Regions from separate parts of the Blautia wexlerae DSM 19850 genome, predicted to be linked through region 3. Evidence: predicted binding sites of a transcription regulator. Region 3 holds the regulator's gene; each other region holds the start of a gene.
The links. The regulator NrdR, encoded in region 3, represses ribonucleotide reductase genes. The targets are predictions, from matches to a motif close to CACAANATNTTGTG.

Region 1 (5,830 bases), 1.1 Mb from region 3:
GAAGAAGCAGTTATATGTTTGAATATGCACTTGTTGCAGGTCTGACAGCGTCCGGTGCAGATGTATATCTTCTTCATGTAACGACGACCCCAAGTGTTTCCTATGCAGTACGTACAGAGGATTTTGACTGTGGTATTATGATCTCCGCAAGCCATAATCCATTCTATGATAATGGTATCAAACTTCTCAATGGAAACGGACAGAAGATTGAAGCGGAAGTAGAAGCAAGGATTGAAGCATATCTGGATGGCCTGATCGAGGATCTTCCTCTGGCAACCAAAGAAGATATTGGACGCACTGTGGATTTTGCTTCAGGAAGGAATCGTTATATCGGACATCTGATCTCTATTCCAAGCAGGGATTTCAAAGGCATTAAAGTAGGGCTTGACTGTGCAAACGGAAGTTCTTCAGCTATTGCAAAGAGTGTATTTGAGGCACTTCAGGCAAAGACTTATGTGATCAATAACCAGCCGGATGGTACAAATATCAATACAAACTGTGGCTCTACCCATATTGAAGTCCTGCAGAAATATGTTGTGGACAATGGATTGGATATCGGTTTTGCTTATGATGGTGATGCAGATCGCTGTATTGCTGTTGACCATAAGGGAAATGTGGTCGACGGTGATAAGATTATGTATGTATGTGGAAAATATCTCAAGGAGCAGGGCAGATTAAAAGATGATACAGTAGTAACCACTGTTATGTCAAACCTCGGTCTGTACAAATCTCTGGAGAGAGAGGGTATGAAATATGAGCAGACTGCAGTAGGAGATAAATATGTGGCAGAGAATATGATGGAGAATGGATACAGTCTTGGCGGTGAGCAGTCCGGACATATTATTTTCAGCCGTTACGCTGCAACAGGTGATGGAATCCTTACTTCTCTCATGGTAATGGAAGCGTGTGTAGAGAAGAAAGCAACTCTGTGTGATCTGGCAAGGGAAATGAAGGTTTATCCACAGCTTCTCAGAAATGTCCGGGTGGCAGACAAGAAGACTGCGAGAGAGAATCCGAAGGTAGTTGCTGCTGTAGAGGAAGTTGCAAAGAAACTGGGAAGTGATGGGCGTATTCTGGTACGCGAGAGTGGCACAGAACCATTGATTCGTGTTATGGTAGAAGCCGGAACAGATGAACTCTGCCTTGAGAATGTTGATCATGTAGTAAAGGTAATGGAATCTGAAGGATTGCTCATTGACTGATTTACTGGCAAAGGAATTACATGTATAACAGAAAAAAAAGATTATTTCTGACTGCTGTCTGCTTAAGCCTTGGACTTCTGACAGGCTGCAATGTGGGAAATACAAAGAATTATAAACAGGCTGCACAGGATCTGGAACAGGGAAATTATGAGGCAGCACTTGAAGAATACGAGACAGCAATTTCTGAAGGAGTGAAGCCTGCACAGTCGTACAGAGGTGCAGGCGTAGCAAAACTCAAGCTTGGAAACTATGAAGAAGCCATAACATATTTCAATGATGCGCTTAAATGTGACAAAGTTGGCAAAGCATTAAAGAAAGATATTCTGTCGTATAGAGCTGTGGCTTATCTCAAAGTAAAGGATTATGAGGCAGCGCTGGAAGACTGCCAGACTCTGGCAGAAAACTATAAAATGGATGCGGATCTGTACTTCCTTACGGGAGAAACAGCATTGGCCATGGATTCCTATGAGGAAGCTTCTGCTAATTTTGAACAGGCCTACGGCGAAGATGCAACTTATGACAGAGCTATCCAGATCTACGGGGCATATCTGAACAGGGATATGGAAGCAGACGGAACCCGTTATCTGGAAGCTGCTTTGTCAGGAACTGCAAAAAATGCAGAGGATCATTGTGACCGCGGCAGAGTTTATTATTATATGGATGATTATGAAAATGCTGAAAGTGAACTGAAACAGGCCATAGACGGCGATAATACGGAGGCACTGGTTCTGCTTGGTATGGTATATATGGATAAAGGAGACAGCGCAAATGCAAAAGCAATGTTTCAGCAGTATGTATCACAGGCAGAAAACGGAGCCAAAGGATTTAACGGACTTGCACTGTGTGATATAGAGGATGGGGATTATGACAGTGCCCTTTCTGATATAGAAAGCGGAATCCATGTGGCAGGAGCGGAGGATATGCAGAGTCTGCTGTTTAATGAGATCGTAGTCTATGAGAAGAAACTGGATTTTCAGACTGCTTTGCAGAAAGCACAGGAATATCTGGAATTATACCCGGAAGATAAAACTGTTAAGAAGGAACTTGCATTTCTTAAAACGCGTGTGTAATATCTATCTGACTGAGGAGAATTTATGGAAGAATTTGGAAAGCTTGAAGAACGGGTGGTTCTTGTGGGAGTGCAGACGGATGATCATGATAATGTGGAAGAATCCCTGGATGAACTGAAGGAGCTTGCATCAACTGCGGGAGCTGTTACAGTGGGAAGAATCATTCAGAATCGTGAGTCTGTGCATCCCGGAACTTATATTGGAAAAGGAAAGATAGAGGAAGTACGTGCACTGGTATATGCTATGGATGCAACCGGAATTATCTGTGATGACGAACTTTCTCCTGCACAGCTGAATAATCTGGAGCGGGAACTGGACTGTAAGGTGATGGACAGGACATTATTGATTCTGGACATTTTTGCAGCGAGAGCTATAACCAGTGAGGGTAAAATACAGGTAGAGCTTGCACAGCTTCGTTACAGATCTGCCCGTCTGGTCGGTCTCAGGGAATCTCTTTCCCGTCTGGGAGGTGGAATCGGAACCAGAGGTCCGGGAGAGAAAAAGCTGGAGACAGACCGTCGTCTTATCCGTACAAGGATCTCTGCTTTGAAGCAGGAATTATCCCAGGTGGAGAAACACAGGGAACTGATCCGTTCCAGCCGGGCCAGAGGCAATATGAAGACTGCTGCGATCGTAGGATATACAAATGCGGGAAAATCTACGCTGCTGAACACACTGACAGGCTCAGAGGTTTTATCAGAGGATAAACTGTTTGCTACACTGGATCCAACTACCAGACTTTTAAATTTGAAGGACGGACAGCAGATTCTTCTCACAGATACGGTTGGATTTATCCATAAGCTTCCGCATCATCTGGTCGAAGCATTCAAGAGCACATTGGAAGAGGCCAAATATGCAGATTATATTATCCATGTGGTAGATTCTTCCAATCCGCAGGCAGAGATGCAGATGCATGTGGTATATGAGACATTAAAAGAACTGGGAGTGATGGGAAAGAAGATCATCACACTCTTTAATAAGCAGGATGCGCCGGGGGCATGCGTACTGCGAGATTTTAAATCAGACTATACGCTGAAGGTCTCTGCAAAGACAGGCGAGGGTCTTGCAGATCTGAATGATCTTCTGGAGAAGCTTCTTGCTGAAGAACAGATTTATGTGGAGCGCCTTTTCCCTTATCAGGAAGCAGGAAAAATCCAGCTGATCCGCGAATATGGGCAGCTTATCTCAGAGGAATACACAGAGGAAGGGATTGCTGTGAAGGCAAGGGTGCCGAAAGAAATCTACGCCAGAGTTGTATAAAAAAATATTTTGAAAAATAAGAAAATACCATATATTGTGCCTTTTGCGAAAATGAGGAACATTATGTGGTATTTTTGCGTGTTGACGAACCGGTGATACTCTGATACAATGAACCTACAGTGTTACTCAGAGCAAAGTGGACAGTAACGACAGAAATATCTCCGGTAAGAATATGCAGGAGAAACAGATTAACAAGAGAAAATGGGGGCATTAGATATGTTTCAGGTAGAAAAACGTGATGGCGAAGTGGATGAGTTTAAAATAGGCAAGATCACAGCGGCTATCCATAAAGCCTTTGATGCAAAAGAGAAAAATTATAGCGAAGAGATGATTGATCTCTTAGGGCTGCGTGTTACTTCTGATTTTCAGAAAAAGATTACAGATAATAAGATTACAGTAGAAGAAATTCAGGACAGTGTGGAGAATGTGCTGATCCAGGCCGGATATGCAGATGTGGCAAAAGCCTACATTCTTTACCGCAAGCAGAGGGAAAAGGTTCGCAACATGAAGTCAACGATCCTGGATTACAAAGAAATCGTAAACAGTTATGTGAAGGTTGAGGACTGGCGTGTAAAGGAGAACTCCACAGTTACTTATTCAGTTGGAGGTCTGATCTTAAGCAACTCCGGTGCAGTTACTGCAAATTACTGGCTGTCTGAGATTTATGACAATGAAATCGCAGATGCACACAGAAATGCAGATATTCATATTCATGACTTGTCCATGCTGACCGGATATTGTGCAGGATGGTCACTGAAACAGCTGATCCAGGAGGGACTTGGCGGCATTGAAGGCAAGATCACATCTTCACCTGCAAAGCATCTGAGTGTTCTCTGCAATCAGATGGTAAACTTTCTTGGGATTATGCAGAATGAATGGGCCGGAGCGCAGGCTTTCTCATCCTTTGATACTTATCTAGCACCTTTTGTCAAGGCAGATAATTTAAGCTATCCGGAAGTGAAGAAATGTATTGAGTCTTTTATTTATGGAGTCAATACCCCAAGCAGATGGGGAACACAGGCACCTTTCTCCAACATTACGCTGGACTGGACAGTACCGGATGATCTTGCAGAGCTTCCGGCTATCGTAGGCGGAAAGAATATGGATTTCAAGTACAAAGACTGCAAAAAAGAGATGGATATGATCAATAAGGCATTTATTGAGACCATGATCGAGGGGGATGCCAACGGACGCGGGTTCCAGTATCCTATTCCGACCTATTCCATAACAAATGAGTTTGACTGGTCTGATACAGAGAATAACCGCCTTCTTTTTGAGATGACATCCAAATATGGAACACCGTATTTCTCAAACTATATTAACAGTGATATGAAACCAAGTGATATCCGCAGTATGTGCTGCCGTCTGCGTCTGGATCTGAGAGAACTCCGCAAGAAGAGCGGTGGTTTCTTCGGATCAGGAGAGAGTACCGGTTCTGTGGGGGTAGTAACTATAAATATGCCGCGTATCGCATATCTTTCCAAGACACCGGAAGAGTTTTACAATCGTCTGGATCGCTTAATGGATATTTCCGCACGTTCTCTGCATATTAAACGTGAAGTAATTGGTAAGCTGCTGGATGAGGGATTATATCCTTATACAAAGAGATATCTTGGAAGCTTTTCCAATCATTTCTCTACCATTGGACTGGTGGGAATGAACGAGGTTGGTCTGAATGCCCGCTGGCTGGGAAAAGATATGTCTGATGAGCGTACGCAGAGATTTACAAAAGAAGTTCTTCTTCATATGCGGGAACGTCTGTCCGATTATCAGGAGAAGTACGAAGGAGAACTGTTTAATCTTGAGGCAACTCCTGCTGAATCTACTGCCTATCGTCTGGCCAAACACGACAGAAAACGCTGGCCGGATATTAAGACTGCAGGCAAGGAAGGGGATACTCCTTATTATACAAACAGTTCTCATCTTCCGGTTGAATATACCACAGATATTTTTGATGCACTGGATATTCAGGATGATCTGCAGACGCTTTATACATCAGGTACTGTATTCCATGCATTTATCGGTGAGAAGCTTCCTGACTGGAAAGCAGCAGCAGCACTGGTACGTAAGATCGCAGAGAATTATAAACTGCCGTATTATACGATTTCGCCGACCTATTCTGTATGTAAGGAACATGGCTACATCAGCGGAGAGCATTTCACTTGTCCGAAATGTGGTAAGAAGGCGGAGGTTTACAGTCGTATCACAGGATATTACAGACCTGTACAGAACTGGAATGACGGTAAAGCACAGGAGTATAAGAACCGTACGCTTTATGATGTGATGCATTCAGATATC
Region 2 (5,830 bases), 1.1 Mb from region 3:
CGTTCTTCCTTGCTGATGATCTTTTCCCAGTCCCACTGATCTACGTATACGGAGTGGATATTGTCCAGATCTTCGTCTCTTCTGATCGCGATCATGTCTGTGTAAAGTCCTTCACCATGAGCAAAGCCATATTTCTGTAATGCATATCTCTTCCATTTGGCGAGAGAGTGTACGATCTCAGCATTCTCCGGCTGGCCTTTGATATCAAAGCTTACCGGACGTTCCACGCCGTTTAAGTTATCGTTCAGACCGGATGACGGATTAACGAATACCGGAGCGGAAACACGCAGCAGATTCAGTTTTTGAGCCAGTGTCTGCTGAAAGAAATCTTTCACAGTTTTAATGGCAATCTGGGTATCGTGAAGATTTAAAGATGACTGATACCCGTCAGGAATTTTAATCTGTTCCATGAGTGGATTCCTCCTGTAATTTCTGTATTTGCATATTTTATGGCAAACTGATAAAAAATATTGTTGTTTACTGAATATCCATTATCTTTTCCCACGCTATTATAACAGGAAAATGGTAGTTTGACAATTATTACTGTTCATTTGGAAGTATCTCGCGGGATATTATGGTTACGGAGAACAGAACGAACAGTAACACAATTTCAGCTTTGCAAGATTGGGGCGAAATGTTAAAATAAATGTGTAAATGAATGAAGCGTTAAATTTATATAAAACTCAGGGGGAAGATATATGGGAAAAAGGTGTCAGGTCTGTGATGGACCAATTGTAAACGGCAGGTGTAAATATTGTGGAATGCCATATAGAAATGATATGGAACTGTATCATCTGAACGAAGACCGTTCAGAGCACTATCGTCATGCTTCGGCAAAGGTGAAAAAAGCAATGGCAGAGAACGAGATCCCTTTGTCTGACAGAAATAAAACAGTTCCCAAAGCTGCAAAAACTTCGTCTGCCAGAACACAGACTATTAGAATGCAAAATACAAAAGTACAAACTTCAAGAATACAAACATCAGGGACAAAGAAAACATCAGGTCAGTCGTACAGCGCACAGACTGCCCGTACATACAGTACCGGAAAAAAGACAGCAAAAAGTGAGAAGAAAAAGAGCGGCAAGGCAGGCAAAATTTTCTGGATCATTGTGCTGATTCTGATGGTAATAATAGGTCAGATGGCAGAGAATTGGGATACGATTGGATACAGGATAGAAGAATTTATCTATGATGAGTTTGACATAGATCTCAACAGTATTTTTGATGACAGCAGTTCTGATGAAGTAAATGAGAGTAATAAGAATAATGAAAGTAATGAAAATAATGAAAGTAATGAAAGTAATGAGAATAACTGGACAGATGACTGGTCTGAGACTATCAGTGCAGTAAAGAACGGACAGGATGAACAGAGGGGCAATCCGGACTGGTATATGTTCACCGGAGAGAATTATATTGTCAGAACGGATGATACTGCATCAGAGATTGCGATACAGATGCCAGTGACCAGGGGTATGATTTTACAATAGATCCGGGAGAATACAGGATAGTGTCCGGCTGGGAGAAGGTTGCTCTGGAAATCAGAAGTTCTTCAGGAAAAGATGAAACTGTAAAATTTGACGAAGCAGACCACGAGGAGAAAATAGAATTACATGCCGGGGATGAGGTATCTGTGGTATCTCTGGATGGTCAAGATAATTATCTTGCCATGTATCAAATTCAGCAATATGACGAATAATTTTTTGCCCCTTTCTTTTTGTCAGAGACTGTGCTATACTTGTTAAACGTACCACATATAGAGAGAATTGTGGTGAATGAAAGAAAAAATACTATATATTGTATATGGGAGCAAAAGGTATGATATATGTTATAAAGAAAGATGGTACGAGAGAAGAGTTTAATTCACAGAAGATCGTAGCAGCAGTAAATAAGTCGGCAGCCAGAATTTTATACACATTTTCGGATAAAGAGAAGGAATTTATCTGCCAGTTTGCGGAAGAACATGCGGAGGCACTGGGAAAGAATGAGATAGAGATCCAGGAGATGCACAACATCGTAGAGGGAGCACTTGAGAGAGTGAACCCGGCAGTGGCTAAGAGCTACCGCGATTACAGAAATTACAAACTTGACTTTATCCATATGATGGATGATGTATATACCAAGAGTCAGGCAATCCGTTATATTGGTGATAAGAGTAATGCCAATACAGACAGTGCGCTTGTAGCTACAAAGCGAAGCCTGATCTTTAATGAACTGAACAAAGAGCTTTATCGTAAATTTTTTATGAATCGTAATGAACTTCAGGCATGTAAAGATGGTTATATTTATATTCATGACCAGTCTGCACGTCTGGATACCATGAACTGCTGTCTCTTTGATGTGGCATCTGTACTCAGCGGCGGATTTGAGATGGGAAATGTATGGTACAATGAGCCTAAGACACTGGATACTGCGTTTGATGTTATGGGTGATATTATCCTGAGCACTGCTGCACAGCAGTATGGCGGATTCACAGTACCGGAAGTAGACAAGATCCTTGCACCTTATGCACAGAAGAGTTACGATAAATATATCCAGGAATTTATGAAATACTCTGACGAGAGCTGGACAGGACGTGAAGAACGTGCGATCGAGTATGCGCTTGACAAAGTCCGCAGAGATTTTGACCAGGGATGGCAGGGGATTGAGTATAAGCTGAATACAGTCGGATCTTCCAGAGGGGATTATCCATTTGTAACTGTAACTCTTGGACTTGGAATAAAGCAGTTCGAGAAGATGGCAAGTATTTCTCTTCTTGAAGTGCATAAAGGCGGACAGGGTAAGGCAGGACGCAAGAAACCGGTACTCTTCCCGAAAATCGTATTCCTTTATGATGAAAATATCCATGGAAAAGGCAAGATCAGTGAGGATGTATTTGAGGCAGGGGTTGACTGTTCTGCCAAGACTATGTATCCGGACTGGCTGTCCATGTCAGGAAAAGGATATATTTCCAGTATGTACAAGCAGTATGGAAAGGTTATAAGTCCTATGGGATGTCGTGCGTTCTTAAGCCCCTGGTACGAGAGAGGCGGTATGTATCCGGCAGATGATAAGGATGTTCCTGTGTTTGTGGGAAGATTTAACATCGGTGCGGTAAGCCTTCATCTTCCAATGATCCTTGCCAAAGCCAGAGCAGAGAGCAGGGATTTCTACGAAGTGCTGGATTTCTATCTTGAGATGATCCGTAATCTGCATATCCGTACCTATGATTATCTGGGACAGATGCGTGCGTCAACCAACCCGCTGGCATATTGTGAGGGAGGATTTTACGGTGGACATCTGAAACCGAATGAAAAGATTGGCAAGATTCTGAAACCAATGACAGCATCCTTCGGAATCACTGCATTAAATGAACTCCAGGAACTTTACAATGGCAAATCCATTGCTGAAGACGGGCAGTTTGCACTGGATGTGCTGAAATATATCAACAGGAAAGTAAATGAATTTAAAGAGAAAGATGGTTATCTTTATGCAATTTATGGAACACCGGCAGAGAGTTTATGCGGACTGCAGGTGGAACAGTTCCGTAAGATGTATGGCATTGTGAAAGGGGTTTCTGATCGTCCTTATGTAAGCAACAGTTTCCACTGTCATGTGACTGAAGATGTAACTCCGATTGAAAAACAGGATCTGGAGGGACGTTTCTGGGAGTTGTGCAACGGCGGTAAGATTCAGTATGTACGTTATCCGATCGATTATAATCGTGAAGCAATACGCACTCTGATTCGCAGAGCCATGTCTTTGGGATATTATGAGGGAGTAAATCTTTCCCTTGCTTACTGTGATGACTGCGGACATGAGGAACTTGAAATGGACGTGTGTCCGGTCTGCGGTTCCAAGAATCTGACAAAGATTGACCGTATGAACGGATATCTTTCCTACAGCCGTGTGCATGGTGATACTCGTCTGAACGAAGCGAAGATGGCAGAGATTGCGGAACGTAAATCTATGTAATATCAGGTCAGGGGTAAACTTTTGAATCTGACATCATAATATGATAATTAAAAGACATATACCGGCAAGATGATATGTATTGCTCTGGTATATGTCTTTTTGTATTGTCAGATAAAATATAGCAATCCTCTTAAATGTATTATTTACGAGGATTGCTATAGAATCATTTAATGATAGTTCCGGTTTTTTCGAAATATCCATCCTTTGCATGCGCAATATCTGTGATGATCGTTCTTCTGTTATCTCCCTTTTCGATAAAAGAGATTCCGGCTTCGAATTTAGGAAGCATGGAGCCTGGGGCAAACTGATTGTCAGCCATATATTTCTTAGCATCATCTACAGAAATTGTATTAAGATATTCTTCGTTGTCCTGACCGAGGTTCAGACTTACTTTCTCAATACTGGTAAGGATCAGAAGAGTATCTGCATTTAATTCCTGTGCAAGAAGTCCGCTGGAAAGGTCTTTCTCAATGATCGCACTTGCACCATGAAGATCGATTCCCTGTTCCATAACCGGGATTCCGCCGCCGCCTGCTGCGATTACTACCTGGCCCGCATCTACAAGTGTGCGGATTGTTTCAAGCTCTACGATTTTCTGCGGTTTCGGAGCTGCCAGGATTCTTTTATAAGTGCCGTCAGCCAGTTTAGTGACAAAGTTTCCCTTGCTTTCTTCAGTTTCAGCCTCTTCTTCTGTAAGGACACGTCCGATGATCTTCTCAGGTTCAGCGAAAGCATCATCATATGGATCAATGACAACCTGTGTAAGGATAGTAGCTACCGGTTTATAAATACCTCGGGAAATAAGTTCTGCGCGGATTGCGGTCTGGAGGTCATATCCGATATAGCCCTGACTCATTGCCGAACATACGGACATAGGTGCAAATGTATAGTCAGGATGTGTTTTGCCAAATTCATTCATGGCTGTGTGGATCATTCCAACCTGTGGACCGTTACTGTGGGAAATGACTACACGATTTCCGGCTTCTACAAGATCTGCGACAGCTTTGGCTGCTTTTTTTGTAGCGATTTTCTGCTCCGGTAAGGTGGTTCCTAATGCTCTGTGGCCCAGTGCAACTACTGTAATTTTTTCGCTCATGGGAATTACCTCGATTCTTTCATGTTCTGTAAATATGATATCTGCGGGGTGATCTTATATATAAAGATTTTTGAAATTTTTTATCACTGATATCATAAATATTCAATCATATTGATATCCTACATTATAAAAGACTGCCAGTAGAATTGCAATAGAAAATAACTCAAAAAACACCTCGCGGGATATTATCAGTGAACAGTAACAAAAAACAAACAGCTCTCACATTTCTGTGAGAGCTGTTTTGTTTTTTTGAGGGGGGAGATAGAGAGTGGTTTTTCATCTATCCAAGACCTATTATATGGGAAAATTATGTTCAAAGTATGTCGAATTTCTGAAACAATCGGTAAATTTATAAAAGAATTATAAACAAATACGAAAAATAAAAAGTGGTATCTTGTTTTTATAGCATAGACATGCTAAAGTAGATTCATCGGCAACAGCCGTTATCAGTATTCTTATTTTCACGCACCGGTCCGGTGCAAAAATTTCCAATTATTTATTGATAGTCCGGGAGATGGTTTTGAATCCTGAGCAGAAACTCTGAAAATCTTATTTATTGTGCAAAACAGAGAGGAGAGATGCGTATGTCTGTGGATATGAACTTATAATCTCGAAAGATACTGTACCGATATCATTCTGACAGTGAAAGTACCTCAGATGACATAGAATAAAAATTCAGGAGAATGAGAGAATGGAAAAAAGAATATGGAATCAGTTAAAAAAAGCAGTCATGATAACGGCTGCTGTCGGGATTTTGGGAGCAGGAGCAGTATCAGCAGCAGA
Region 3 (5,830 bases):
AAAAGCATGCAAACGTATAGCAGAAGTCCTGCTTGATGGAAAAGAACCGGTAAATCCGATATATCTGAATCAGACAGATAAAGTAAAACTTCTGGTATATGCAGGAGATTTCAGTGATACACAGGAGACAAAGGCATTCTATGAATTTCTGAACAAAGTGGATTATGAGCATTTTGATGTGACGTTGATCGGGAATGGTGCAAAAGAAGAGGAGTCTTCTGAGAAACTGGATAGTCTGCCAAAAGAAATCAGGGTTTTATACTGGAAGCGTTCCTACCCGGCTACGGACGAAGAATATGTATGTCATAAAAAGTTTATGAAATCTAAGAAAACAGAAGTGCCGGAGATGCTTCTGGATTTTTACAGGCGTGAGCTTCGCAGGATGATTGGAATGTCAAAGTTCGACTATGCTCTGGTATTTACTGATATGAAGAAGTTCTTTCCTGCAATGTCAGGGGCTCTGGATGTGAAGCAGATATTTAATATAGAAAACTGGCAGAATTTGTTGAAGTGTTAAAGTTTCATTAAAGCTTCACAGACGGATCAGAACCTCATTGGAAAGAGGCGGAAAACGGTATATTTTAAAAGATATGTAAGGCAGTCTGGCAGGTATTGGGCCAGGCTGCTTTTCTGAATACGGATCTTGAATTATCATTTTATGGACGCAGATAATTACGCATGGATTTCAGTGCATTTTTTTCGAGACGACTGACCTGTGCCTGGGAGATGCCGATTTCCTGAGCTACTTCCATCTGCGTCTTTCCTTCGTAGAAGCGCAGTTCTATAATATGCTTTTCGCGGCTATTTAGTCTCTGCATAGCTTCGCGGAGAGCAAGATTTTCAATCCAGCGTTCTTCTTTGTTTTTTTTGTCACTGATCTGATCCATGACATAAAGAGTATCACCGCCTTCTGTATAGACCGGTTCAAAGAGACTCACAGGATTTTGGATAGCATCAAGGGCATATACGATCATTTCTTTTTCGATACCAATTTCCTGTGCAATTTCGGTAACTGTAGGTTCTTTCAGGTGCTGCTTCATATAATTTTCGCGGGTATAGATTGCTTTGTATGCAATATCACGAAGAGAACGGCTGACACGGATACTGTTGTTATCCCTGAGATATCGCCTGATTTCGCCTATGATCATTGGAACTGCATAAGTGGAAAATTTTACCTGTAAAGTGGTATCAAAGTTGTCAATGGCCTTGATCAGACCAATACATCCGATCTGAAAAAGGTCATCGGCATTTTCGCTGCTGTTCTGAAATCGTCGTATTACGCTGAGAACAAGACGTAGATTTCCTTTAATGTACAATTCACGTGCCTGTTCATCGCCGTTTTTGATCCGTCTGAACAGTTCCGCTTTTTCTTCTGCTGTAAGAACAGGAAGTTTCGACGTATTGACTCCGCAGATTTCAACTTTGTTCAGTGCCATCTTATTGAATCCTCCTTATTATCTCTGGATGTAAACCGACTATTCGCAGATATGAGCCAGGATCCTCCGAAATCATTTCAGGAAATAAAAAAAGGACAGTGGCTGCCGAATAGTTGTCATATACTTCAGTAAGAATGATTCTCATATAGCAGTGGATTTATACTTTGACCGGGAAAATATAAAAAATATAGGTCCTTGACAATTCTCTGCGGTGAAATATCAGCCTTTATGGAAACATTTTTCTTCGTCTATTTTCACAAGGATGATATCGTCCCCGATCTGGCTGATACATTCCCAAGGAATGATATATTCATTATCACGTCCGAACAGGCAGCAGAATCTTCCGGGGCCTGGAAGTATAAGGGCAGTGAGTTGACTGCTTTTGCAGTCAAATTCCGCATCAATGGGACATCCGAGACTGCGGCAGGTACAGATATTAATTACTTCTTTTTGCTTTAATTCACAGATTTTCATAAATCAGATACAGTCCTTCCGGTTAAAATCAGACTGTCGTGCCAATGCTTTCAGAATCTGATATGCGTTTGATAACAATTTATGTATTTTTGCAAAAATTTATGCAAGTCCTTTTATTGACACCTTAAATAGAAATACAGTATAATAAAACTATATATAACTGTTTGTATTTGTGTTACTGAGAATGAAGTGAACAGTAACGTATTTGTAGCCGTTTAACCGAATCAAGTATATAGTACATAAGCAGAAAACAGTAATACGAATTAAAGGGGGACGTCATATGAAGTGTCCATTTTGTAATCAGGATAATACGAGAGTAGTTGATTCCAGACCGGTAGAAGATACCAATTCTATCCGTCGCCGTCGTTTGTGTGATGCCTGCGGAAGGAGATTTACCACATATGAAAAGGTGGAAAGTATTCCGCTTACTGTGATCAAAAAAGATCAGAACAGAGAACAGTATAATCGCAGTAAAATTCAGTCGGGAATTCTGAGAGCCTGCTATAAAAGACCAATATCCATAGATAAGATTGAAGAGATGATGGATGCCATAGAGGGAGAAATCTTTAATACCGAAGAGAAAGAGATTTCCAGCACCAGAATTGGTGAGATCGTTATGGAACATTTGAAAGATCTGGATGCAGTTGCTTATGTACGTTTTGCGTCTGTATACAGAGAATTTAAAGATGTCAGTACTTTTATGGACGAGCTGAAGAAGTTTATGAATTAAATAAGAGTTTTGTGTGAACAGTAATGTATGAATGCTCTGTGTGAAAGGATTTACGGGCAAATATAAAGAGCCGACGAGAATAATATCCCGCCGGCTCTTTATGTGTATTTTTATGGGGGTAATTAACTAAAATAAATTAAACAATACCCTGAGCGATCATAGCATCTACAACTTTCTCGAAGCCTGCGATATTAGCGCCTGCAACATAGTTGCCTTCCATATCATAACGCTTGGAAGCATCATCAACTTTATGGAAGATATCAACCATGATCTGATGAAGTTTTGTATCAACCTCTTCTGCTGTCCAGGAAAGTCTTGCAGAGTTCTGGCACATTTCAAGTGCGGAAGTAGCAACACCACCGGCATTAGCTGCTTTACCAGGCATAAATATTACACCGTTTGCCATAAGGTAATCAGTTGCCTCGCGGGTAGTAGGCATATTTGCACCTTCTGCAACATATTTGCATCCGTTTGCAATAAGGATCTTAACAGCATCAAGGTCAAGTTCATTCTGAGTTGCGCATGGAAGATAGATATCACATTTGATGTTCCAGATACCTTTTCCTTCTGTATAAGTAGCGCCTTCTACGCGATCTGCGTATTCTTTGATACGTCCACGTTTTACTTCTTTGATATCTTTAACTATGTCAAGTTTGATTCCTTCCGGATCATAGATATATCCGTTGGAGTCGCACATAGCAACAACTTTACCGCCAAGTTCGGCAGCTTTCTCTACTGCGTAGATGGCAACATTACCGGAACCTGTTACGATGAGAGTTTTACCGGAGATTGTGTCGTTTTTAGCTTTAACCATTTCGTTCAGCATATATACAAGACCATATCCTGTAGCCTGTGTACGGATCAAAGATCCACCGTAGGAAAGACCTTTACCTGTGAGAACACCCTCGTATAATCCGCGGTTTCTCTTGTACTGTCCGTACAGATAACCAATCTCACGTCCGCCTACACCGATATCACCTGCAGGAACGTCCATGTCAGCACCGATATATTTGGAAAGTTCTGTCATAAAGCTCTGGCAGAATGCCATAACTTCTCTGTCAGATTTTCCTTTAGGATCAAAGTTTGAACCACCTTTACCGCCACCGATCGGAAGACCTGTAAGGGAGTTCTTGAAAATCTGTTCGAAACCTAAAAATTTAAGGATTCCCTGGTTTACTGACGGATGGAATCTTAAACCACCTTTGTATGGTCCGATCGCACTGTTGAACTGTACACGATAACCTTTGTTTACCTGTACAACACCTTTATCGTCTACCCACGGAACTCGGAAAGAGATGATTCTTTCAGGCTCAACAAGACGTTCCAGAATGGAAAGCTTGCGGTATTTCTCTTCATTTTTGTCGATTACGACTTTAAGGGAGTCTAAAACTTCCTTTACTGCCTGATGGAATTCAGGCTCATTTGGATTCTGTGCTACGACTCTTTCGTATACTTCTTCAGTATAAGACATTATGATTTCCTCCTCGTCCATCGTATAATTATTTTTTAAATCGACGTTATTATACACTAAAGTGTTACAAATGGAAAGAGCCAAATGAAAATTTTTTTATGAAAATTTTTTGAACAAAATTTGTACTTGCGAAATGGCGCCAAGTATGAGAAAATGTTAAAAATCATCCATACAATTTATAGCAATTTCTAAAAAATACAGTATATTTATAAAAACTGCGTAAATTCGCACTGTACGTTTCGGTTCTTATATTGCCATGTATCCGTAAGAAACTGCAAATGGAAGTTAAAAAACGCTCGCAGGACAGTAGTGCGTGAACAGTAAGCGGTAATCTGATTTTTTCTATTCAGAAACAGAATATATAAGATGTAGACCGAAAGAGAAAAAAATGCTATAATATTTACAGAGATGTGCATCTACAAATTGTTGCGATGACAGAAACGAGGAGGGAATCATTATCGAGAGAATTGTGAAGAAAGGAGATTTATTACATGGCGGGATTTAAAACCAAAGTAACACCTGAAATTGAAAATCTGACGGAGGTTTGCAAGGAACATACAAGTCTGGATCTTTCTCTGTATGCAAAATATGATGTGAAGAGAGGTCTTCGTGATATTAATGGAAAAGGGGTTCTTGCAGGCCTGACTCAGGTTTCTAATGTGAAAGCCACAAAGATTGTTGATGGCAAAGAAGTTCCATGTGCTGGAAGTCTTTCCTACAGAGGATATGATATCAAAGATCTTACCAGGGGATTTATCGAAGATGACAGATATGGATTTGAAGAAGTTACCTATCTTTTATTATTTGGCAGTCTTCCGGATAAGAAACAGCTTGCAGATTTTACACAGCTTCTGGCAAATCAGCGGTCACTTCCTACAAATTTTGTGCGTGATGTTATAATGAAGGCTCCGAGCAAGGATATCATGAACGGGCTTTCCAGAAGTGTGCTTACTTTATATTCTTATGATACCAACCCTGACGATACATCATTGCCGAATGTGCTCAGACAGTGTCTGAATCTGATCAGTGTATTTCCGCTTTTATCTGTTTATGGATATCAGGCTTATAACCATTATATTAAAGATAAAAGTCTCTATATCCATAATCCGAAGAAAGAACTTACCACAGCAGAGAACATTCTGAGAATGCTTCGCCCGGATAAGAAGTATTCACATCTGGAGGCAAAGATCCTGGATATTGCGCTTATCCTTCATATGGAACATGGCGGAGGTAATAACTCTACATTCACAACTCATGTGGTTTCTTCATCAGGAACTGATACATATTCTGCGATTGCCGCAGCACTTGGCTCATTAAAGGGACCAAAGCATGGCGGTGCCAACATTAAAGTTGTCAGGATGTTTGATGATATGAAGAAGGAAGTTAAGGACTGGAAGGATGAAGACGAGGTCCGGACATATCTGAAGAGACTTCTTCATAAAGAGGCATTTGACCGGAAAGGACTGATCTATGGAATGGGACATGCGATTTATTCAGTGTCTGATCCGCGAGCTGAAGTTTTCAAGGCATATGTGGAAACTCTGGCAAGGGAAAAAGGCAGAATGAAAGATTATGCCCTGTATTCTATGGTGGAACGTCTGGCACCTGAAGTAATTGCAGAAGAGCGTCGTATTTATAAAGGTGTAAGCGCCAATGTAGACTTTTACAGCGGTTTTGTGTACAGTATGCTGGATCTGCCACTGGAATTATATACACCGA

Region 1: a site for NrdR is predicted at 3,558-3,571, ahead of NQ550_RS17220 (ribonucleoside triphosphate reductase). Genes of this name have one in related genera too.
Region 2: a site for NrdR is predicted at 1,786-1,799, ahead of nrdD (anaerobic ribonucleoside-triphosphate reductase). Genes of this name have one in related genera too.

What each region holds. Positions count from the first base shown of each region.
Region 1 covers NZ_CP102267.1:3,706,537-3,712,366, reverse strand. Annotated here, with positions in the region: gene glmM (phosphoglucosamine mutase) at 1-1,202, shown strand, start outside; gene NQ550_RS17230 (tetratricopeptide repeat protein) at 1,223-2,272, shown strand; gene hflX (GTPase HflX) at 2,297-3,532, shown strand; gene NQ550_RS17220 (ribonucleoside triphosphate reductase) at 3,749-5,830, shown strand, end outside.
Region 2 covers NZ_CP102267.1:3,685,515-3,691,344, reverse strand. Annotated here, with positions in the region: gene asnA (aspartate--ammonia ligase) at 1-410, opposite strand, end outside; gene NQ550_RS17130 (hypothetical protein) at 699-1,487, shown strand; gene NQ550_RS17125 (hypothetical protein) at 1,508-1,696, shown strand; gene nrdD (anaerobic ribonucleoside-triphosphate reductase) at 1,816-3,951, shown strand; gene arcC (carbamate kinase) at 4,115-5,047, opposite strand; gene NQ550_RS17110 (DUF7507 domain-containing protein) at 5,739-5,830, shown strand, end outside.
Region 3 covers NZ_CP102267.1:2,563,484-2,569,313, reverse strand. Annotated here, with positions in the region: gene NQ550_RS11835 (CDP-glycerol glycerophosphotransferase family protein) at 1-517, shown strand, start outside; gene sigG (RNA polymerase sporulation sigma factor SigG) at 657-1,436, opposite strand; gene NQ550_RS11825 (YlmC/YmxH family sporulation protein) at 1,656-1,910, opposite strand; gene nrdR (transcriptional regulator NrdR) at 2,191-2,640, shown strand; gene gdhA (NADP-specific glutamate dehydrogenase) at 2,777-4,111, opposite strand; gene NQ550_RS11810 (citrate/2-methylcitrate synthase) at 4,603-5,830, shown strand, end outside.